Prochlorococcus marinus XMU1408: one gene and its partner. The protein of the gene in region 1 interacts with the protein of each later gene in a pairwise test. Links are inferred from orthologs where the notes say so. Each region holds a gene or a part of one and is shown on either strand. Other genes may lie near its edges. The genes, in order: ligA and leuS.

Region 1 (12,087 bases):
ATAGTGACAAAACACCGAAATGGTCCTGTTGGAACAGTTAAATTACTTTTTGAACCACAATTCACTAGATTTAGAAATCTTGCTGCTTAATCTTTCAAATATTTAATTGATGATTTTTAAACAATCCTCAAATGAAAGTTTTGATGTAATCGTTGTAGGAGGAGGCCATGCAGGCTGTGAAGCTGCGCTGACTTCTGCAAGATTAGGTTTAAATACAGCTTTATTTACACTTAATTTAGATCGTATCGCTTGGCAACCATGCAACCCCGCGGTTGGAGGACCAGCGAAAAGTCAACTAGTGCACGAAGTTGATGCACTAGGAGGAATAATAGGAAAATTAGCAGATTTAACTGCTCTTCAAAAAAGAGTTCTTAATGCAAGTAGAGGGCCTGCAGTGAGAGCATTAAGAGCACAAACAGATAAGCGCGTATATGCAAATGAAATGCTCAAAGTCCTACAAAATACCCCAAATCTCAAAATTAGAGAGGCCATGGTTACAGGCCTAGAAATTGAACATTTTTCAGAAAAACCTGCAAAAAACCGATCAGAAATTACAGAGCAAATAGGGTATGTAAAAGGAATTAAAACCTATTTTGGAAGCATTTTTCATGCGAAAGCAGTTGTCCTTACAACTGGAACTTTTTTAGGAGGAAGAATTTGGATTGGTAATCAATCTATGAGTGCAGGTCGTGCAGGTGAGCAAGCCTCTGAAGGATTAACTGAAGAATTACAAAAATTAGGCTTTACTACTGGTCGTTTAAAAACAGGAACCCCCGCAAGAGTCGATAGACGAAGTATTGATTTTACTTCTCTTGAAGAGCAATTGAGCGATGCTGCAGACAAATTCTTTTCTTTTGATCCACTTTCATGGAAGAGTGGAGAACAAATAAGTTGTCACATAACTCGAACAACAAAAGAAACTCACCAACTTATTAAAAATAATCTTCATTTAACCCCTATTTATGGAGGGTTTATTGATAGTAAAGGTCCCAGATATTGCCCATCCATAGAAGATAAAATTGTACGTTTTGCTGACAAAGATTCCCACCAAATTTTCTTGGAACCAGAAGGGATAGATACCCCAGAAATTTATGTTCAAGGTTTCTCCACCGGACTTCCTGAAAACTTGCAATTAGAACTTTTAAGAACTCTTCCAGGCCTCGAAAAATGCGTTATGCTCAGACCTGCATATGCAGTCGAATATGACTACATTCCAGCTACACAACTGGAAGCAACATTAGAAACAAAAAAAATAAGTGGTCTTTTTAGTGCAGGACAACTAAACGGAACCACCGGATATGAAGAAGCCGCTGCCCAAGGTTTAGTAGCAGGCTTAAATGCTGCAAGATTAATAAATAATAAAGAGAGAATTATTTTTGAAAGGGAAAATAGTTATATAGGAACTATGATTGACGACTTAGTTACCAAAGACTTAAAAGAACCTTATAGAGTATTAACTAGTAGGAGTGAATATCGTTTAGTTCTTAGGGGTGATAATGCTGATAGAAGATTGACTCGATTAGGTTATAAATTAGGTTTAATTGATGAAAGAAGATGGAAAATTTATAATACTAAGCAACAACTAATTGATCAAGAAAAATTAAGACTAGAGAATGAAAGAATTAAAGAAAGTGATAAGTGTGCAAAAAAAATATATTCATCTACAGGAACACCAATCAAAGGTTCTATAACCTTGGCAAACTTTCTTAGAAGAACAAATGTTCATTTTAAAGACTTAATTGATTATGACTTAATCACTGAAAATATTCCTTTGGATGTGCAAGAAGGAGTTGAAATAGATATCAAATATAGTGGTTACTTAGAAAGACAAAAAGCTCAAATAAATCAATTAAAGCAACAAAGTAAAAAGTTGCTGCCAAAAAATTTAAACTATAATGATATAAAAACACTATCTAAAGAAGCTAGAGAAAAATTAAATATTTCTCAACCCAAAAGCCTTGGTCATGCTGCCCAAATACCAGGTGTGAGCAAAGCTGATCTCACGGCACTTCTTGTATGGTTAAAAATAGAGCAAATGAAGCAAACTGAATACACGGATTCAATTCAAATAAAAAGCTGATACTCGTGAATTCAAATCAATCTCAATTAGCATCTCCTGAAGTGATTTGGAAAGCATCAAAAGAAAATGTTATTTCAGGCAAAGGTAATAACAAACTCTCTGGACCATGGCAATTAATGCTCTTGGGCGATGGAAGTCCAACAAGACATCTTAAGTTATTAACAGGTCACGAAGTAGCTATAAAAGTTATATCTATGGCTATGGACAGTAATACTAAAAATGGAGTCCCAGAAGAAGTCAATGAACTAGAGCCACCTTTGTTAAGAAGACAAGTTTGGCTTACATGTGGAGGCATAACCTTGGCATGGGCTGAAAGTTGGTGGAATTATCAAGAAGCTGAAAAACATCTACAAAACAAGAGTCAGCCAATCTGGAAAAGTCTTACTCAAGGACGATCAGAGCTGTTTAGAGAGGTAGACGGATTGGCATTAGTAAATGCGAATTGGCTTCAATTGGAATTTCAAGAAGAAGGACCTTTCTGGAGCAGGCATTATCGATTTTTTCGTCAACAAAAAGAACTTACTGTTATACGAGAAGTTTTCAGCCCACAGCTAGAAAAATGGTTAGGGCCAATACCAAGAAAGGCTTTTTGAAAAACTAGTATTTTCTTCTACTAGACCTTGGAATATTCCTCCTTCTTGATGATCGTTCACTTTGAAATGACTGATTTGCATCCTGTTCATCTTGGTTCAGCACATTATCTTTTCTTTGCCACTTATTTAACCTAAAAGATTGATCATCAGGCCATTCATCAATTTCATATTGATTATTTCTTTTTTGATCAATATGAGGAGGCAAGGCTTTAGGCGCTCTTAGTGAAATAGCACCTAAAGGTCTTTTTGTATTAATTATACTTTCATTAGAAAGATCATCCTCTAAGTCTTCATTGTTCAACCATTCGTCATCATCCTCAAAAAACCAATCTATTTTTTCTTCCATCCAACGTCCAACTTTTTTGAAATTTGGAGCAGTCGTTTTATCTTGCCACCTTCCCCTATTTTGACCAGGACGATTACCTGCAACTCCATCAACAACTTGTTTCCCAGTTTCTATCCATTTATCCATTCTGCGATCAAGTTGATCTCGAGATCGCTGACGAATTTGATTACGATTTTTATAAGAGCTCATCTTTTAAATTTAACGCTTTCAAACCAAATAATGAAAAACATTAATAAGGAAAATTCCAAAACTTTAAAAAAACTCTAATGAAGAAAAAAAATTATTTATTTAACAACAGAAAAAGGTTGATATACCAGTAAGCATTTTGCATTCCATCGACCCCCAAACAAATTATTACAACAACTTCGACAAGCTGCTCCTTTCATCATGCGACGGTAACAAAAACTTTTTTTACATGAAGGACAAGTTGCTAGCCATTTAGGAGTTTTTTTGGATACTGGAAAAGAATGTCGAACTGTGACCTGGAAATCGGTTTGTGAGGAATTGATCTCAGACATGCGCCTATGGAAATTAGGCCCATGTACCTCTTCAACTTTTAACACAAGATCTATCCAAGCATGAATCATTTCGTGGCACAGAGTACTCATCAATGCCTTCTCGGGAAGATTCTCTAAGACTGGTTTAGATAAAATTATTTCACTATCTTTTACTCCAAAAAAATTAGTTTTACGTCGATAAATCCCTGCTGTTGTTCGCATCCGACCATCACTCCACCGAATAGAAACTCTAGGGACTCCTTCCTCAAAGAAAGAGTTCTGAAAATATTCTCTGTTTAATTTAAGAAATAATGGCAACAGAGGTATTAAAGACATTGATGCAAAGAACTCATTAGCTTTATTATTCCGATAACATTCTGTCTGACTATCGAAAACAAACAAGCTAATCTCATAGCTATAAGTCAGAATCTCTACTCAAAAGGAATTACAAACATGGATAGTGCTCTAATCAAAGCAATCGGATTAAAAGCTCTTTTGGTAGGGGTTGGTGCACTGCTCCTGTTTTGGACCTTTAATGCAATTAAACTTGTAATCAGTGCAAGAGGCATAAATCCTCTAGTAAAAAGATTTTTTGATCAAATTGCTGCCGGTCGCATTGATGGTGCATATAGACTTACCACTAAAGCTTATAAACAACATGTGAATAGACAAGATTTCATCAAATTTTTGGGTAGCTTACAGTTGAATAGATATAGAAATTTAAAGTCAGGACGTCCAAGAATAGAAGATAATCAAATAATGCTAACTCTGAACTTGAAATCAGAAGACAAGAAAAACGAAATGCCACTTGACTTTACTTTTATTAAAATTGAAGAAAATTGGCAAATCGATCGCATTGCTAAAGCCAATACTTAATGAAAAAATGTTATAAGTGAAATCAAAACTCAATCAATATTCTGAACGTGCTAAAGAGCTAAGAGCTTTACTCAACAAAGCAAATTACTCTTATTATATATTAGATTCACCAGAGATAGACGATGCTGTTTATGATCAATTATATCGAGAATTAATTGAAATTGAAAATATAAATCCTTCTTTAATTACAGCTGATAGTCCATCTCAAAGAGTAGGAGGTATTCCTTCTAAAGGATTCAAAAATGTTGAGCATAATATTCCTCTTTTAAGTCTAGATAATGCTTTTAATATAAATGAATTAGAAGCATGGTATGCAAGGATCAGCAAATTAATATGTTCAGGAAATAAAAATATCAAAGAGGTTAATAATCCAGAACTGATATGTGAATTAAAAATTGATGGAAATGCTATTTCATTAAGATATGAAAATGGAATTTTAACTAGAGCATCAACCCGTGGAGATGGAACAATTGGAGAAGATATCACTACTAATATCAGAACAATTTCTACAATTCCTTTACGTTTATTATTAAAAAATCCACCCTCTTGGATTGAAATTAGAGGCGAAGCTTTCATGCCCAATAATATATTTAACAAACTCAATAATGAGAGAAAAAGCACTGATCGACCACTCTTTGCAAATCCTAGAAACTCTTGTGCAGGAACATTAAGACAATTAGATCCCAAAATAGTTGCATCTAGAAAACTTGACTTCTTCGCATATAGTCTTTATTTACCAGAAAATTGGAAGCCAACCGATAGCAATTTTAAAAAACCAAATTCTCAATCTGAATCACTTAAGTTTTTAAAAAATATTGGTTTTAAAGTTAATACTACATATGCAACAAAAAAAAACTTAACTGAAGCAAATAGCTATTACAAGTATTGGGAAATCGAAAAAGATTCTTTAGCTTATGCAACTGATGGCATAGTAGTAAAAATAAATAAATTTGAGATACAAAATCTCCTAGGAGCAACAAATAAAGCTCCAAGATGGGCCATAGCTGTCAAATATCCAGCAGAAGAGAAAGCGACTAAGTTAAAAAAATTAATTTTCCAAGTAGGTCGTTCTGGTGCTATTACTCCTGTAGCAGAATTTGAATCGATAGAGCTTGCAGGAACATCAGTGAATCGTGCAACACTTCATAATGCAAACAGACTTGCATCTTTAGATCTTCATTATGATGACACCATAATTGTGCGAAAAGCTGGAGAAATTATTCCTGAAGTTATTAGAGTTATAAAAGAATTTAGAACAGTTGATGCAAAATTAGTAAAGTTTCCTCAAAACTGTCCAACATGTGATTCCAAGTTAATTCAAGAAGAGAACGAAGCAATAACGAAATGTGTTAATTCTAGATGCCCAGCAAAATTAAAAGGTCATTTGCGTCATTGGGTCAGTAAAGGATCGATGAAAATAGAAGGATTAGGTGAAAAGATTATTAATCAATTAGTCAATGAAGGATATGTACAGTCAATCGCAGATTTATACAAACTTGAAATCGATTCTCTTTTAAAACTTGAAAGATTTGGTGAAAAATCTGCAAAGAATTTACTAATAGAAATTAACGAATCTAAAAACACAAATTGGCACAAACAGCTCTACGGTTTAGGGATACCTCACATAGGAGAAGCGAATGCTAAATCTCTTGCAAAAAATTTTCATAGTATCGAGGAACTTAATACTATTGCTAAGGAGGCACCTGAAAATATATCCAATATTTATGGATTCGGAAATGAGATGAAAGATGCAATAATTAAGTGGTTTGATGATTCTAATAACCAAATCTTAATTAAAGAATTAAAAGCAATTGGATTTTCTCTAAAAGAAAATTTAGAATCAAACGACAATTCAAACCAATCCAATATTTTTCATGGCAAAGTTTTTGTCTTAACAGGAACTTTAGATTCCCTTACAAGAGAGGAAGCAAAAGAATTAATAGAAAGTGCTGGTGGAAAAGTCAGCTCTTCAATTAGTAAAAAAACTGATTTCTTATTATCAGGAGAAAAAGCGGGGGGTAAATTAAAAAAAGCAGAAGAGCTTGGAGTAAAAATAATTAACGAAACTGAATTTAAGCTATTATTGAAAAAATGAATAGAATTTAAAAATGGATAAGAATCCAATATTTTCTTTAATCAAAACAGAGTGTGGACGCGCAAAATATGAAATGCTTGCTTCTAAAAAAGGTATATTTAATCGCATAAGACTTTATTGGTTTGTCGTATTTGCAGCGATTGAAGATTGGAATTTAAAAGCTGATGAATAATCTAGTGATTAAGAATCCTGATTAAGTTTTCTTGTTGAACGTAAAACTAAAATAACAACTAAAATAGTCGATAAGATACTAATCAAGCTCCAAATAAATGAACTAGTTTCAGACCTTCCTGAGAGTACTTCACCAAAATTTGAAACTTTGAGTGCTAAGGAACCTAGGCTGCAATACAAAATTGTGCCAGGTAATATACCAATCATTCCAAGAGTAAAATCACGAACTTTTACCTCACTCAAGCCATATGTAAAATTAAGTAAGCCAAATGGAAAAAGAGGAGAAAGTCTTGTGAGAAGAATGACTTTGAGACCCTCACGTTTAACAGCTTTCTCCATTATTTGAACTTTTGGAGAATTGGAGACCTTTTTTCGAGCCCATTCTTTTAAAAAAGTTCTCCCTAAATAAAAAGTTAGATGAGCTCCAATAAAAGCTCCCACAAAAACCACCGAACTTCCAAGCCAGGTGCCATAAAGAAAGCCAGACAACATGGAAAGCCATGAGCCTGGCAATAAACAAGACACCCAAAAAACATACACCAAAGCAAAAATCAAAATTCCAAAAGAGCTACTTAAAAAAGGAATGAAATTATTAACCAGAGTTTCTAAGTTGTTAGACATAGTTTAGAGAGTTCAATCCAATCCCATTAGACGCTCTTTGACTAGACGGACTTGCGCTTCTGACTCCGTTAAGTTTGCTCTGCATTCCTCAACAACCTCTTTAGGAGCTTTATCAACAAAATTCTTATTTGCTAGACGTCCAGAGAGACTTTCTATTTCCTTTTGTGCTTTATTTAAATCTTTTTCAAGCCTTGATCGTAAAGAAGCTATATCTATCAATCCTTCAATAGGAAGAACCACTTCTAGCTCTCCACTTACACCGGCTAAAGCTTTCATAGAAGGTAATGATTTTGCTTCCTCTGGAGATAATATTTGGACTTCCTTAGCCTTAGTCAAAACAGCAATATCATTGATTGATGTTTTTAGAGTATTTTGCAAGACTTCCTTGCCAGAGACCAACATGACAGGAACTTTTTGAGAGGGTTTCAACCCAGCAACTGCTCGTAGATTGCGAATCAATCTGATAGATGCAAATAAATCAGAGAAAGAACTCTCTAAATCAATATCCAAGTCTTGTTCATTTAATTTTGGCCAAGGCTGCAAAGCTAGAAATTGATCCTCAGCCAAACCAGTTAATCCATGCCAAAGCTCCTCTGTTAAATGAGGCATTAGAGGATGAAGCATAATCATAAGATCACTTAAAACTTTGTACAAGATACTTTTCGCTATTTTTTGATCTAATAATTCATCAGGAGAAAAATTTTCTGAGGTATTCAATCGACGTTTGATTAGTTCTAAATACCAATCACACAAATCATTCCAAGCAAATTCATATAATCCCTTAGCTGCCTCTCCTAAAGCATAATTTTCATATCGATTAACAGTCTCACGATTGACTCGAGCAAGTCTTGATAAAATCCACTTATCTGATAATTGCAACTTCGATAAATCATATTTCTCCAAATTTTCAAAATCTTGACCCTCAAGATTGATAAGAGCAAATCTAGTTGCGTTCCAAAGCTTATTAGCAAAATTTCTAGAGGCCTCAACCGTTGCTGAAGTTTGATTTTTACGATCAAAGTCAAGACGTATATCTTGTCCAGCGCCGGCAACTTCACGAACAAGAGCAAACCTCAAAGCATCTGTTCCATATCTTTCTATTAGTAATAAAGGATCAATACCATTTCCTGCACTCTTACTCATCTTTCGATTCTGCTCATCTCTTACAAGTCCATGAATATAAACGTCAGAAAATGGCATCCTCTCCGTAAAGACTCCAGCCATCATTGTCATTCTTGCTACCCAAAAGAAAATAATGTCAAATCCAGTAACCAGTGTATTAGTGGGATACCAACGTTGAAAATCAGGATGAGTTTCATCAGGCCAACCTAATGTTGAGAAAGGCCATAATCCGCTAGAGAACCATGTATCTAAAACATCTTCATCTTGCTCAATTTTGACTGAATCTCCATATTGTTCACGTGCTAATTTCTTAGCTTCATCTTCTGTTCTAGCGACAATATACGGTGTTTCATTAACAACTTTATTATCTGTTTGACTAATCACAAACCAAGCCGGAATGCGATGTCCCCACCATAATTGTCTACTAATACACCAATCTCTGATATCAGTTAACCAATCTCGATAAACTTTTGACCATCTATTAGGAATAAATTTAGGTTGTCCTTTCTCAAAAAATTCAGAACAACTTTTTGCTAAAGGATCCATTTTGACAAACCACTGAGTTGACAACAATGGCTCTACTGGTACTTTCCCTCTGTCAGAGAAAGGGACACTATGTTTGTAAGCTTCTATTTTGGTTAAGAGACCAATCTCCTTTAGAGAATCAATAACAGCTTCACGAGCTTCAAAACGATCCAAGCCTTCAAATTGACCTGCATTGTGATTCATAGTTCCTTTTTTAGTCATGACTGTTATTTGAGGTAAGTCATGTCTCTGACCTATCTCAAAATCATTAGGATCATGAGCTGGCGTAACTTTGACACATCCAGTTCCAAAATCTTTATCTACATGAGGGTCTCCGATAATGGGAATAGTTCTGCCAACCAGAGGCAAAGTCAGTTGCTCCCCTATGAGATCTTTATACCTTACATCTGATGGATTCACAGCAACTGCGACATCACCAAGCATCGTCTCAGGGCGAGTAGTCGCTACTTCTAAGTAACTAATTTGTTTCTCACTTGATGCAGATGATGTGACTAACGGATATCGAAAATGCCATAGATGTCCATCTACTTCTTTCATTTCAACTTCTAAATCACTCACAGCCGAACCAGAGGCAGGGCACCAATTCACTAAATATTCTCCTCTATATATCAATCCTTTTTCATATAAACGAACAAATGCCTCGGAAACAGCTTTACTCAGGCCCTCATCCAATGTAAATCTCTCTCTACTCCAGTCTACGGAATATCCTAAACGCTTTAATTGATCAACAATTCTTCCACCACTTTTTTCTTTCCACTCCCAAGCTTTTTCCAAGAAGGAAGCTCTACCAAGATCACGACGATTTTTGCCTTCTTTCTTTAGTTGTCTCTCTAGAATAGTTTGAACTGCAATGGAAGCATGGTCTGTTCCTGGAAGACAAAGGACATTATTTCCTTTTAATCTCTTATACCTAACAACTGTATCGATTAAGGCAGTATTAAAAGCATGCCCCATATGCAGACTACCTGTGACATTTGGCGGAGGAATAACTACAGAGAATGGATCTCCAGGGGCTGATGGATCAGGTTTAAAAGCTCCTTTTTCTTCCCAAGCTTTCTGCCAGCGATTTTCAGTACCAACTGGATCATATGTTTTAGGAAGCCCTGAGGCTTCAGATAAATTTGTAGTTTTTGCCCGCTCGATCACAGAAAAAAAATGTGTTTAATTTAATTTACTCATTCCCGACAAAAGTTTTACATCATTCTTGCTTTTCATAAATTCAAATGTCATTTTTCACGTTCCAAGGAATCGAAACTATTGAGTCATGCCTTTCCCATGCAGCCGAAGATAAAAAAACCTTTTCACTTAAACCAATCGTTTGTAAGGCTTGAACTATATCGTTATCATCAATCTCCTTGTCTATAGTTATGGGCATTATCAAAACTTGCGCTTCTGCAGGGTCAGCCATCACATGTAATGACAAGTCTTCTAGAGCTCTTTCAAAAAATATTTTTCTCATTCGACTTGTTAAGGGAGAACCCATAGCTTGCGCAAACAATTCCAGGCTTTCTTTGTCTCCAGAAAGCCCACAATTTAAACTTAACCAGATTAAAAATTTAACCCAGCTATCCACACTCCACAGTGGATGAAAGCTATCTCGCTTACTATAAATTAATTCCATCAATGCAAATTCAAATGCTTTTGCTTGAATACAAGTGCGAGATATTTGTTCCATAGAAGACATTTTCTCCAACTACAGCCAAACTAGTGTTTATTGTTCATTATCTGTTTATTTGTCATGGATCTGAACGACCCTGAACTTGAGTTCTCCGATCTTGTCTACGCATATCAAAGCTGGGTAATTGCTGTAATCAACGATGAAAAATTAAATAGTAAGGAAAAGTTACTTACAGAAGAAATATCGGATGATGCTTTAAATGCTATGAGATTCTTACCGGGCGAAGTAACTAGCGCAATTGAGACAAGTTTAGCTCGCGTCTATGAAGTTGATTCTGATGAACTCTCTTCCATCTTGTTTCCAGAAGAATAAATTCAATTCTCTAATTGTTTTAAGAAGTTATTGAGCTTTTGAAAGTTTTCTAAAGCCTGATCCACATGGAGAAGCTTCTGCCCCTTTTGGCGTGCTAATTAGAAATCCACCTCCACTTAAATCACCAAAATAATTCAACTTTAGACCTTGAAAAAATAGAACTTGATCTTGGCGAGCATACAAAGTCATCCCATCAGCTCTAGCGAGGGGAACACCATCATTTTTTCCTGGCCTAATTCTTATAAATTTCCATCCTTCTCCACACTTATCATCCAGTAGATCAATATGCATAACTCCTGGTGTTCCAGTAAAAGCAGCTTGCCTATTTAACTCTGCTACTGCTGTTGCTGAAATTGTTAATCCAGGACCATTTTGCATAAATTAAAGAATAATCTAGATGGGCGATCCAGGGTTCGAACCAGGGACATCCTGCTTGTAAGGCAGGCGCTCTACCGCTGAGCTAATCGCCCATACAACTTTTAGTCCTTCGACTAATTCATGTACTTTATACCTCAGGCTGCTCTGTTGTTGAGAATTAATCATAATTAGATCAACGATTCAAAAAAAATCGGTTTATGAGCTTCGTTACAGCTCTATCAGGACAACTAAAAATGACAAACACAAACCAAATAAATTTAGACAAAAAAATCAATAAACTCCTTGAAGTAGTTTCAGACCTACGAGATCCAATCAAAGGTTGTCCTTGGGATCTCAAGCAAACTCATCTTTCGTTGATCCCATATGTTTTAGAGGAAGCCTATGAAGTTGCTCACGCAATACGAGAAGACAATCCTAACGAATTAAAAGAAGAGCTTGGAGATCTCTTATTACAAATAATTTTGCATGCTCAAATAGCAAAAGAAAAAAACTTATTTGATATGGGAGATATCATTGAAATAATCACTGAAAAGCTAATTCGCAGGCATCCACATGTATTTCAAAAAAAAGCAACAGTAAGTATAAAAGAAGTGGAATACTCATGGGAAAAAATCAAGAATCAAGAGAGACCATTAAATAACTCAAAAACTCCAATTAGTGACCGATTAAAATTAAAGATACGACCTCAACCCTCAACGAAAGCAGCACTAATTATCTCTAAAAAAGCTTCAAAGAACGGCTTCGAATGGGAAAAAAGTGATCAGATTTGGGA
Region 2 (12,336 bases), on another replicon or contig:
CTATTGACCTGTTTGATAATGATGCACCCAAAACTGTAGATAACTTTTTGAAGTTAGTTAAAGAAGGTTTTTACGATGGACTTTCTTTCCACAGAGTAATTAATGGCTTTATGGCTCAAGGCGGATGTCCGAATACTAGAGAGGGATCAAGAGGGATTCCTGGAACTGGTGGGCCTGGATATTCTATTGATTGTGAAATAAATTCTAACAAACATGTTGCTGGTTCTCTTTCTATGGCTCACGCAGGAAAAGATACTGGCGGCAGCCAATTCTTTTTAGTTCATGCTCCACAACCTCACTTGGATGGAGTACATACTGTCTTTGGTAAAACTGAAGATATGCAAATCCTTCTATCTATTACTAATGGTACAAAAATTAATAGTGTAAGTCTTTTAAAATAGAATTTTTATTTATTATTAACTCCATTCAATAGTGCTTGTTTTATCTTTTAAATCCCAATCAAATAATGGCGAGTTTTCAAAATTTGAAAGTTCGCTAATTTCTTTTTCTTCAATTAATATGTTTTGAGAAGGATGTAAAAGCTGTTCATAATTATCCGTCTTAATTATTCCAACTCTTTCAGTATTTTTCCAATTGCTAAGTTCTTTAAGAAGTGATTCAAGTAATCTTTTATCTATTAAGTTTCCTTCTAAATGAGTCTTAATATCTCTATGTCTAACATTCCATATAAATAAAGGGTTTTCACATAGAGCTATTAATCTAGGTGCATTTTGAATTGAAATATTTAAAAAATGATTTTCAGACCATTTATTTGCTTTATTTTCAAAATGTTTTAATTCATTATCATGAACTTTTCCATCCCAATAGACTACTATATTTTGTCTTTCATTAGTTAAATTATTCTGAATATTATTACCTATTAAGTGACCAAGTTTTTCTCTTTTTACTTCAAGATATGCTGCATTATGATCCCCAGGGCAAATCACTAATGGAACTCTCGATTCAACTTGAAGTCCATATCCTCCAAGACCAGCTATTTTTCTTGGATTATTGGTTAATAACTTAAGCCTGTTTATTCCTAGATCTGTCAAAATTTGTGCACCTACTCCATAATTTCTTAGGTCTGCTGGAAAACCCAACTTCTCATTGGCCTCAACCGTATCTAATCCTCCATCCTGGAGGTTATATGCTTTTAACTTGTTAACTAAACCTATACCTCTTCCTTCCTGTCTTAGATATACAACAACTCCTTCACCTTCTTCAGAAATTCTTGATAAGGCAGCCTCTAATTGAGGCCTGCAGTCGCACCTTAATGATCCGAATGCATCTCCAGTTAGACACTCTGAGTGCATCCTTACTAAAACAGGCTCTTTTAATTTTTCTGGATCACCTTTAATTATTGCGACATGTTCTGAGCCATCCAATTCGTTCTTATAACCAATTGCCTTGAAATCACCAAATAGGCTAGGCAACTTTGCAATTGCTTGTCTGTAAACAAAACGCTCATTTTCGAGTCTGTAATGAATTAAATCTGCAATACTTATCAACTTTAAATTTCTTTCCTTCGCGTATGTTTTCAATTCCGGCAGTCTTGCCATTGAGCCATCTTGATTTTGGATTTCACATATAACGCCTGCAGGAGATAGACCAGCTAACAACGATAAATCTACTGCTGCTTCCGTATGTCCAGCTCTTTTTAATACTCCTCCTATTTTTGCTCTTAATGGAAAAATATGACCCGGTCTCCTCAAATCTATTGGTCTCGTTTGACTATTAAGAGCAACTTGAATTGTTTTAGCTCTATCTTCAGCTGATATACCAGTTGATACACCAAATTCAGGACCAGCATCGATACTTACAGTGAAGGCTGTTTGGTTTGAATCGGTATTTCTGTCGACCATTAAAGGGAGATCTAACTGGTCTAATCGTTCCCCTTGCATTGCTAGACATATCAAACCTCTAGCTTCAGTTGCCATAAAATTTATTTGCTGAGGAGTTGCAAATTGAGCAGCACAGATTAAATCTCCTTCATTTTCTCTCTTTTCATCATCAACTACAACAACACATTCACCGTTCCTAATAGCAGCAAGAGCATCCGCTATATCATCAAATTCAATTTCATAACAATCTTCGGATTTCAACTTATTCCTCGTGTTTGTGGTGAAATGGTTCTTTGCTACTTATTCTCAAATGAATATCTCAACATTCTACGAAATAACCTTGATGTTATGGCAATTAGTACATCGAAAGCTGGGAGGATCGCAATCATTGGAGCATCTGGATATGGAGGACTTCAACTCGTTAAATTGATTAATGAGCATCCAAACTTTGAGATTTCAACTTTAAATGGAGAGCGATCAGTAGGTAAAAGCTGGAATGAAATTAATCCTTATATAAAACTTTTGAAGGATAAAGAGATAACAAAAAGCAATATTGATGAAATCGCACAAGATTCTGATTATGCAATCTTGAGTTTGCCTAACGGCTTATCATCACAGTTAACCCCCTCATTATTAGAAAAAGGTATTAAGATACTTGATTTATCAGCCGATTACAGATTTAAATCATTAGATAAATGGAAGGAAGTCTATTCCAATGAAGCTGCTAAATATCAAAGACATGATTATGAATTATGTGAAGAAGCTGTTTATGGTTTTTCAGAGGAATTTAGTAACGAAATCGCAAAGTCTAGATTAATTGCTTGTCCAGGATGCTATCCAACGTCATCTCTAAGTGTACTTATTCCATTCCTAAAACAAGGATTAATAGAAAGTGAGGGAATTATTATTGATGCAAAATCCGGGACATCCGGAGGCGGAAGAAATCCAAGCGAACAACTTTTATTGTCTGAATGCTCTGAATCTATTAAGCCCTATGGAGTGATTGGGCATAGGCATACGGCAGAAATAGAAGGTATCGCTAGTTACTTTGCTGGTCATGAAGTCAATTTACAATTTACTCCTCATTTGGTGCCGATGGTTCGAGGGATTTTAACGACAGTTTACGCTCGTTTAAGAGATCCTGGCTTAACAGCAGAAGACTGCAAAACTCTTATTGAAGCTTTTTATAAAAATCAAACATTTATTGATATTTTGCCTGTGGGAACTTATCCAGCTACTAAATGGGTTAAAAATACTAATAAAGTTATGATTTCAATTGAAGTTGATAAACGTAATGGAAGAATAGTACTAATGAGTGTTATTGATAATCTTCTAAAAGGTCAAGCAGGACAGGCTATACAAAATTTAAATATTATGCACGGACTTGAATCAGATATTGGGCTCCCAAAAATTACTTTTTATCCTTGAAGTTAGTTCTTATGTCCTTTGCTACTGTTGCTATCGCTAAAGGTAATATTATATGTTCCATTTTTTGAATTCTTTTTTTTAATGAATCTTTAGTATCTTGTTTTTTTATAGGGACTGCCGCTTGAATAATTATTGAGCCAGAATCAACTTCTTTTTGCACATAGTGAACTGTACAACCAGTAATAGTTACTCTATGATCTATTGCCTGCTGTATTGCATCAATACCTTTAAATGATGGTAAAATTGATGGATGAATATTAATTAGTCTGTTTTTATACATATTAATGATTTCCTTACCTACAATTCTCATCCATCCAGCCATAACAACTAGTTCAACTGATAATTCTTCAAGTTTTTTCATTACCAACATGTCATGTTCAACTCTCGAATCACAATCTCTATGATTTATAATCACATAAGGTATTTTGTATTTGATCGCTTTTTTTATTGCTAAGCAATTAGGATTATTGACAATTAATATAGAAATTTCAGCATTAAGTTGTTTGTTTTGAATGGATTTAATAATGTACTCGAAATTTGAACCATTACCTGAGGCAAGAATACCTAATTTTATTTTTGGCTCAAATAATGGGATTTCTGAATCTAAGGGACTAATTAGGTTCAGATCATTTAAATGATAAGATAATTTCTTATCCGTATATTCTCTATTATCTTGTTTCATCAAACAATCTATCTTTACTAATAAATATATGACCTTTAGAGGAAATTACAATATCTAAATATAAAGACATATTTAATAATTATTAATCTTAAATAAAATATAGATATATTCAACCTTATATAAAAATAACTATAAAGCGTATTTACATTCCTATTTGTCAATTACTAAACATTCGCCATTTGAAAACCATTCTTGACTAATATAAATTAAACCAATTTGTTTAATGGTTCTCATTTGAGAATTCCTGCTAACAGAATTCATTAAGGAGTATTCTTTTATTAATAATGACAATAACTGACATCTTACAGATGAATAACAAAGATAAATGGATAAGGTACTGCGACCTTTTATTTAGCGATGATTCATTAGGTTTTTGGCTAGATATAAGCAGAATGGATGTTGAGAAGAGCGATTTTGAAAAATTTAGGGACATTTATTCCAAAGCTTTTGATTCTATAGAAAATCTAGAGAATGGTTCGATTGCAAATATGGATGAAGGTAGACAAGTTGGTCATTACTGGCTTAGAAATCCGCAAATCGCTCCAAGTGAGAAAATTTCAGATTCTATTTCCAAAGAAATTAATGACATATCAAAGTTTGGTGCATCAATATTAAATGGAGAAATAACTAACAGCGATGGAAAAAAATATACAGATGTTTTTTGGATAGGTATAGGTGGTAGCGGTTTAGGTCCCTTACTTATTAAAGAGTCATTTAAAAAAGAGTCAATCGGATTGAATCTACATTTTCTAGACAATGTAGATCCTGAAGGTATTTCCCATAAATTAAATTCTATTCTTCCCAATATTGAATCAACTTTGTTTGTAATTGTCAGTAAATCTGGTGGAACTCCAGAACCATTAATTGGAATGGAGCAAGCTATGAAGTTTGTTTCTGATAATAACCAAAACTGGTCATCTAGAGCTATTGCAATTACATCAAAGGGGAGCAAATTAGATCAACTAGCAGTTATTGAAAAATGGTTAAATATTTTTGATTTACCCGATTGGGTTGGTGGAAGGACAAGTATTACTGGTGCTGTGGGTTTATTACCTGCAGTCTTGATTGGTGCTGACATAAATAAGTTTTTAGATGGAGCATCTAAAATGGATGGACTGACAAGAGTAAAAGACATTAAAAATAATCCAGCTGCACTTTTATCCTTAGCTTGGTTCAAATCGGGAAACGGAAAAGGGCTAAGAGATATGGTTGTACTCCCTTATAGAGACAGATTAGAAGTTTTTAGTAGATATCTTCAGCAACTTGTGATGGAATCTTTAGGCAAGAAGTTAGATAGAGATGAAAATCAAGTTAATCAGGGTATCGCAGTTTATGGAAATAAAGGTTCTACGGATCAGCATGCATATGTTCAGCAATTAAGAGATGGCATAGATAATTTCTTTGTTAATTTCATTGAGATTCTTCGCGATCCAGCTGAGATAGTTGAAGTGAAAAATAAAAGACCAGGTGATTATTTGTCCGGATTTCTACAAGGAACGCGTTCCGCTTTGACTGAGGGTGGCAGACAGAATTTGACAATTACATTTAAATCATTTGATGAATCAAGTCTTGGCGCTTTAATTGCATTATTTGAGCGAGCAGTAAGTCTTTATGCTGAATTGATTAATGTGAATGCCTATAATCAACCTGGAGTTGAAGCTGGGAAAAAGGCTGCTACAAATATAATTAATCTTCAGAAAGACATTGAGAAACTTTTGGATGATAAAAAAGAAAGAACTTTACGTGAGATCGATGAGGCTTTGTCTACTGATTCAACTGAGTCGATTTATTTAATTCTTAGGAAGCTTTCAGAAAATTCCGAACATTATTTTATGAATGGTAATCAATCAAATCCAGATGAACTAACTATATCAAAATGTTGATTTTAAATAACTATATTCACTAATTTATTCGGAACAACAATTATTCTTTTTGGTTCTTGTCCATTCATCCATTTTAGAGCTGCATCACTTTTAATAGCTATAGCCTCTAATTTTTCTTTAGAAAGGTTTTTACTAGCATCTATTGATCCTCTAACTTTTCCATTAATTTGAATCATAAGTTTAAAAGTATCTTCTTCAATTGCACCTGGATCGAAATTTGGCCACATTTGAAGATGAATACTTTGAGTATTTCCGATTGTCTTCCATAATTCCTCTGCTATATGGGGAGAAAATGGGGAAGTTATTTTAACTAAAATAGAAATAACTTCATTTAGAGTTTCATTACTACAATAATTAACTATTGAATTTAGGCCATTAACAGCTTTCATTAGTTCAGAAATTGCTGTATTAAATTGAAGATTATCAAGATCATCTGTAATTTCTTTAATAGCTATATTAATTAGACGTAAAGCTTCTTCATCTTTAGCCTTTTCTGTTTCAATCTTTAATCTTGAATTACTCTTAGTTAGATCTAAAGTATTAATTACAAATTTCCATAGTCTTTGTATAAATCTATATTGCCCTTCAACATCTGAGTCATCCCATTCTAAATCTTTTTCTGGAGGAGCTTTAAAAAGTATAAACATTCTAGCTGTGTCAGCTCCATATTTATCTATCACTACAGATGGATCTACACCATTATATTTTGACTTAGACATCTTTTCATAGATGATTTCAATATTTTCTCCAGTAACTGGATCTCTTGGATCATTAATATCTTTAATTTGTTCTTTTGAAAAATATTTATTTGTATTGGGATTTTTAAAAGTAGTAGCTTGAACCATCCCTTGAGTTAATAGTTTCTTAAAGGGTTCATCTATATTGATTAATCCACAACTCTTCAAAGCCTTGGTTAAAAATCTTGAATAAAGTAAATGTAAAATTGCATGTTCGATACCTCCGACATACTGCTTAACTGGAAGCCATTTATCTATTTCGCTTTTAAGAAAAGGAATCTCATCATTACTAGGGTTTATATATCTTAAAAAGTACCAGGATGAACACATAAAAGTATCCATTGTATCCGTTTCTCTTTTGGCTGCATTTCCACATTTAGGGCAACAAGTATTTATCCACTCCAATTTAGTAGTTAAAGGTGACTTACCTTTACCAGTTAATTTAATATCTATCGGTAGAGTAACAGGAAGATCTTTATCAGGGACTCTTACTTGTCCACACTTCTTACAATTGATAATGGGAATTGGGCAGCCCCAATAGCGTTGTCTAGATATAAGCCAATCTCTTAACTTATATGTGACCTTTGGCTTCGCCCAGTTAGCATTTGAACCAAATTCTAGTATTTGTGTTTTTGCGAAATCAGACTCAATTCCATTGAACCTATCTGAATTGATCATGATACCCTTATGAACATATTCAGCATTTAAATAGCTATCATCTTCATTATTATTGGGCTTTATTACATAATTAATTGGTAAATTATATGATTTAGCAAACTGATAATCTCTACTATCATGTGCTGGTACACCCATGACAGCTCCAGTTCCATATTCCATAATCACATAATCGCCAATCCAAATAGGTATCTCTTTATTATTTGCTGGATTGACTGCATTTACTCCTAAATACATTCCAAGTTTTTTTCTACTATCTGAATTACGTTCTAGATCACTTAACTTTTCTTGAGTTTTTCTGAATTCCTTTAATTGATCAATATCTTTAGTACTTATTAATTTATCGATTAATGGATGATTTGATGCTAAGACAAGATAACTTACTCCATATACTGTATCGATTCGTGTGGTGAAAGCGACTACTTTCTGGGGATTATTTTTTATATCAAATGTTATTTCAGCTCCGATTGATTTACCAATCCAATTTTCTTGCATAACCTTTACTCTTTCTGGCCAATCTTTAAGTTTAATTAAATCCTTATTTAAATCTTCTGCAAAACTAGTAATTCGTAAGAACCATTGATTTAATTCTTTTTTCTCTACTTTTGCACCAGATCTCCATGATTTACCATCAGCATCTACTTGTTCATTAGCTAGAACGGTTTGATCAATTGGATCCCAATTTACTGTTGCTTTTTTTTGATAGGCTAGATTATTTTTATGTAATTGATTAAATATATATTGAGTCCACTTATAATAATCTTCTTTGCAGGTAGTAACTTCTTTAGACCAATCTATGGATAATCCAAGTCGATCTAATTGATCTTTCATTTGTGAAATATTTTTATCTGTCCAGTTTGATGGACTTGTCTCTCTTTCTATTGCTGCATTTTCAGCCGGCAATCCGAATGCGTCCCACCCCATCGGATGAAGAACGTTATAACCTTGCATTCTTTTATATCTAGCCAGTACATCTGTAATGACATAATTCCTCACGTGCCCCATATGTAAAGAACCGGAAGGGTATGGGAACATCGACAAAGCGTAAAAGGTATTATCTTTGTTTACATCCGTTCTTGTTTTATACAGCCCTAGATTTTCCCACTCTTTTTGCCAATAAGCTTCTACAACACGAGGCTCGTAACGCTGGTCAATAATCTCTGAAGTAGTATTATTCAAGGAAGATCTCCTTCAGTAGTTGATTTGCCAATCAGATAATGTTCTCATAAATTGATGCCCAAAATGCGAATAGTTCTGAAATTACTACCAATAAAGCTTTATTTTCTAAGAACATAGTTAAACAAACTTTAAATCATGAAAAATAATTTCTCAAAATATCAAGGAATAGGTAATGATTTTATTATCTTTGATGCTCGTGGTAATAAGATAGATAATTTATTTTCTGAAAATAAAGATAACTTAATTGAACATCTATGCAATAGAAATTTTGGCATCGGAGCTGATGGGATTATTCTTATATTAGAATCCAATAATAATTGTTTTGCGAGAATGAGGATATTTAATTCTGATGGTTCTGAACCAGAAATGTGTGGCAACGGTATAAGATGCTTGATTTCTTTTTTAAATGATAATAATGAAATTACAGATAAGTCTGAGATTCGAATTGAAACTAAAGCAGGTAAGATTCTTACCTCTATTGATGCTAATGAAAATATCAAAGTTAATATGGGCGAACCTATCCTATCTCCTGAAGATATACCTACTAAATTGTTAAAGAATAATTTAAAAGTTCCTAATGGAAGGATTACAATAAATGATCAAATATTGAATGTTTATGCTGCTAGTATGGGGAATCCTCATATGGTCATATTTGTTAATAAAATTGAAGATATACCGTTTCAAGAGTATGGCAGATACCTTGAAAAACATAATACATTTCCCAATGATACAAATGTACATTTTGTTGAATTAATTGATAAAGCAAATATTAAAGTTAAGGTATGGGAAAGAGGTTGCGGGCCAACATTAGCTTGTGGTACAGGAGCTTGCGCATGCCTAGTCGTAGCATCCATGATTGGTAAAACTTTAAATAACGCTAACGTTTATTTACCAGGTGGCAAATTAGTAATTGAATGGCCAAATCAATCAGGCCCAGTTTTTATGCAGGGACCTGCAATAAAAGTATTTAGTGGAGTTATAGATATTTAAAAATTTTTCAATATGAATAATATTTATCTCGATGCATCTGCGACCACACCGCCACATATAGATGTTATCAATAAAATAAAGGATATTCAATTTGAATGCTGGGGGAATCCATCAAGTATCCATAAAGTTGGGGTTATTGCAAGAGAGATTTTGGAAAGATCTAGATTATCAATAGCTAATAAATTAAAAGCTTCATCTGATGATATTTTTTTCACATCTGGTGCAACTGAATCAAATTATCTTTCTCTTAAAGTTGTATCTAATAATCTTGATAAAGGAAGACTTGTTATAAGTAGCGTTGAACACCCTTCTATTAACTTAATAGCCAATCAATTGCTTAATGATGGTTGGGATATTAAATACTGGCCCGTAGATCGTTATGGAATTATTGACTTAGATCTTTTGGAGGAGATGTTATCTCCTCCAACAAAATTGGTTTCGATAATCTGGGGCCAAAGTGAGATTGGGTCCATTCAGCCCATAAATCTCATAGGTTTGGAATGTAAAAAACGAAATATACTTTTTCATACTGATGCTACACAGGTGCTGCCTAGCGGTCTTATTGATTGGAGTGATTTAAATGTTGATATGCTTAGTGCCTCAGCGCATAAACTTCAAGGCCCTAAAGGTATTGGATTATTAATGTTGAGAAAGGGTGTCCGAGATTTATTAATAAAGAATCCTTCATATGGATTTAAGAATGGCTCTATAAGATCTGGTACTGAGTCAGTCCCCCTTATTGCAGGTTTTTCGACAGCAATTGACCTACTAAATGAATATATAGAAGTAAATGCTAATCAAACTTTATTTCCTGAGAATAACGTTTCCAAAATGACTTCTCTTTTAAAAAGAAATCTAGTTAAGAATAAACAACTTACTTTTATTGGTCCTCACAAACAACGACTACCGAATAATCTTTCATTTCTATGTCATACAAGATCAATGGTCCCAATTAATGGTAGAGAAATTGTTCGATTATTGTCACAACATGGTGTTTATATAAGTAGTGGTAGTGCTTGCTCATCATCTATTCAAGCTCCAAATCCCATACTGGTAGCAATTAATGTTGATAAACCACTTCAACAATGTGGATTAAGAATAACTATTGGTCCCTGGATTTCAAATGATGATATTAGCTCAGTTTCAAATATAATATATGAATCATTGCAATCTATAGAACTCGAAAAACAATGATCATCAAATGAATAATAAACTACCCTCAGATCTTAGAGAAGCAGAATCAAATGTATATGAATCAATTCAAAGTTATTTTTTAAGTAATTCTGAGCAATCATTTCTTTCTATCAATCTTAAATTTGAGGGATTAAGAATCAATCCAATAATTTTTCGTTTATCTAATAAACTAACTGAAATTAAATTAGATAATATTTTATTGTGGGCTGATGCTGGTGGAGCGGCTCTCGCTAAAAGAGATAATCCTAACTTGACTAATAAGATTTTTACATTTAAGGAGTTTATTAATTCTACAGATTCTTTGAATTCAGTTTTATTAGTCTGTTCCCCCCAACCATATGATATTGAGACGTTTGAGCAGGTGTGTTCTCATACTAATTCATCCGTTATTATGATTAATGGTAAGTTAGAAGATCCAATAGTAGGAATCGGAAGTGTCGGGAGGGAAATGAGAAAAAGATTTGCCAAAAAATGGCAAGTGCTTTATTTTATTCAACCATTATCTATGGGTGCATTATTAAAAAGATATCCTTATAATTGGGAGCTTTTTAAATTAAACGCTAATGGATATTCTTTTGTTAAATCATTTGATAAACGTCCCGACGACGAAACTATAATTCTAAACTTATAACTGAATGTTCAAAAAATTATATCTATATATTGGTTTAATTATATTATCAACAAATATCGTTAATGGTAATTTATTCAGATTATATTCATACATAAGACAAAAAGTTAATATTAATACTATAAGTCCCGAAAAGTATAATATATGTGAGCTATTACAAAATAAACTTGAGGATTATACTTATAACTTTAATTCAAATATTAGCATTAGTATTTTAGATGATTCTGGTGACTTTATTGCAGATATTAATGGCCAAATACCTAGGATTCCTGCCTCTAATCAGAAGATACTTTCTAGTGCTTTCTCTTTAGATATTCTAGGACCTTATTATACTCTTAAAACATCTATTAAAGAGATAAATGATGGTAGCTTATATATAGATGCATCAGGTGATCCTGATTTTGATAAAAGTCATTTAGAGGAGTTAATTAGTGATCTTAATAATACTAATTATAATTTACGTTTGAAAACGCCAATAGTCGTTAAAAAAAGCAATCCAAAAAATTGGTGGCCTTCAAGCTGGTCGTATGCCGATAGAAATGAAGAATATGGTGCACCTATTACTAAATATTCAATAGCTAGTAATTCAAGTGTTAATTCTTTAAATAATCCAATTGATAATTTTATTTATGAGCTAGAGAATGCTCTAAGAAAAAAGAATTTATCAAAAAAATATTTTGTAAAATCAGTTAACGAAAACTATCCTATTGATTATATTTCGACAATTAAAGTTATAAATTCTGCTCCTTTATATATTTTACTAAACCTTGTTAATTCTGAGAGCCACAATTTTACTGCTGAAGTTATTTTCAGACATTCTATAAGTGATTGGTCTCATGACTTCCCTAATTTAAAATACAATAATTGGATAAAAGAACAAAACTTTAATTCTGACAATTTTATTTTCTCAGATGCTAGTGGCTTATCGAGAAAGAATAGAGTAACAACTTATGGTTTATCTCAGTTTTTGAGAAGAATGAAACTTAATAGATATTCTGACTATTATTTCTCATCATTTTCTATATTAGGTGTTAGGGGCTCGTTAGCTAATGTAAAAGCTCCAGTAAACCTTAAGGGTAGAATTTTGGCTAAATCCGGG

The links.
Region 2: the proteins of ligA (region 1) and leuS interact in binary tests that used the Escherichia coli proteins (3 or more experiments, as listed by UniProt). The link is inferred for Prochlorococcus marinus XMU1408 from one-to-one orthologs.

Annotation. Positions count from the first base shown.
Region 1 is NZ_QJUE01000007.1:43,979-56,065, forward strand. Bases 4,045-6,947 are described here. They hold ligA (NAD-dependent DNA ligase LigA), read left to right. Parts: upstream 4,045-4,408; coding sequence 4,409-6,487; downstream 6,488-6,947. Other genes in these bases: DNJ73_RS09370 (hypothetical protein), read left to right, coding at 4,045-4,392; DNJ73_RS10100 (hypothetical protein), read left to right, coding at 6,501-6,659; DNJ73_RS09380 (TVP38/TMEM64 family protein), read right to left, coding at 6,668-6,947. Outside these bases: dnaB (replicative DNA helicase), read left to right, coding at 1-90; tRNA uridine-5-carboxymethylaminomethyl(34) synthesis enzyme MnmG, read left to right, coding at 110-2,080; DNJ73_RS09355 (chorismate lyase), read left to right, coding at 2,086-2,673; DNJ73_RS09360 (RNA helicase), read right to left, coding at 2,678-3,208; DNJ73_RS09365 (SprT family zinc-dependent metalloprotease), read right to left, coding at 3,304-3,852; more of DNJ73_RS09370, read left to right, coding at 3,970-4,044; more of DNJ73_RS09380, read right to left, coding at 6,948-7,279; DNJ73_RS09385 (valine--tRNA ligase), read right to left, coding at 7,292-10,093; DNJ73_RS09390 (protein phosphatase), read right to left, coding at 10,167-10,622; DNJ73_RS09395 (hypothetical protein), read left to right, coding at 10,686-10,937; DNJ73_RS09400 (AIR synthase), read right to left, coding at 10,965-11,315; mazG (nucleoside triphosphate pyrophosphohydrolase), read left to right, coding at 11,549-12,087. UniProt on the Escherichia coli protein: DNA ligase that catalyzes the formation of phosphodiester linkages between 5'-phosphoryl and 3'-hydroxyl groups in double-stranded DNA using NAD as a coenzyme and as the energy source for the reaction.
Region 2 is NZ_QJUE01000002.1:626,194-638,529, forward strand. Bases 5,632-8,783 are described here. They hold leuS (leucine--tRNA ligase), read right to left. Parts: upstream 8,426-8,783; coding sequence 5,837-8,425; downstream 5,632-5,836. Other genes in these bases: DNJ73_RS04855 (glucose-6-phosphate isomerase), read left to right, coding at 5,632-5,834; dapF (diaminopimelate epimerase), read left to right, coding at 8,561-8,783. Also shown: DNJ73_RS04835 (peptidylprolyl isomerase), read left to right, coding at 1-401; ribBA (bifunctional 3,4-dihydroxy-2-butanone-4-phosphate synthase/GTP cyclohydrolase II), read right to left, coding at 417-2,102; argC (N-acetyl-gamma-glutamyl-phosphate reductase), read left to right, coding at 2,190-3,269; purN (phosphoribosylglycinamide formyltransferase), read right to left, coding at 3,253-3,951; more of DNJ73_RS04855, read left to right, coding at 4,236-5,631; more of dapF, read left to right, coding at 8,784-9,415; DNJ73_RS04870 (cysteine desulfurase family protein), read left to right, coding at 9,428-10,609; DNJ73_RS04875 (DUF1995 family protein), read left to right, coding at 10,617-11,240; DNJ73_RS04880 (D-alanyl-D-alanine carboxypeptidase), read left to right, coding at 11,245-12,336.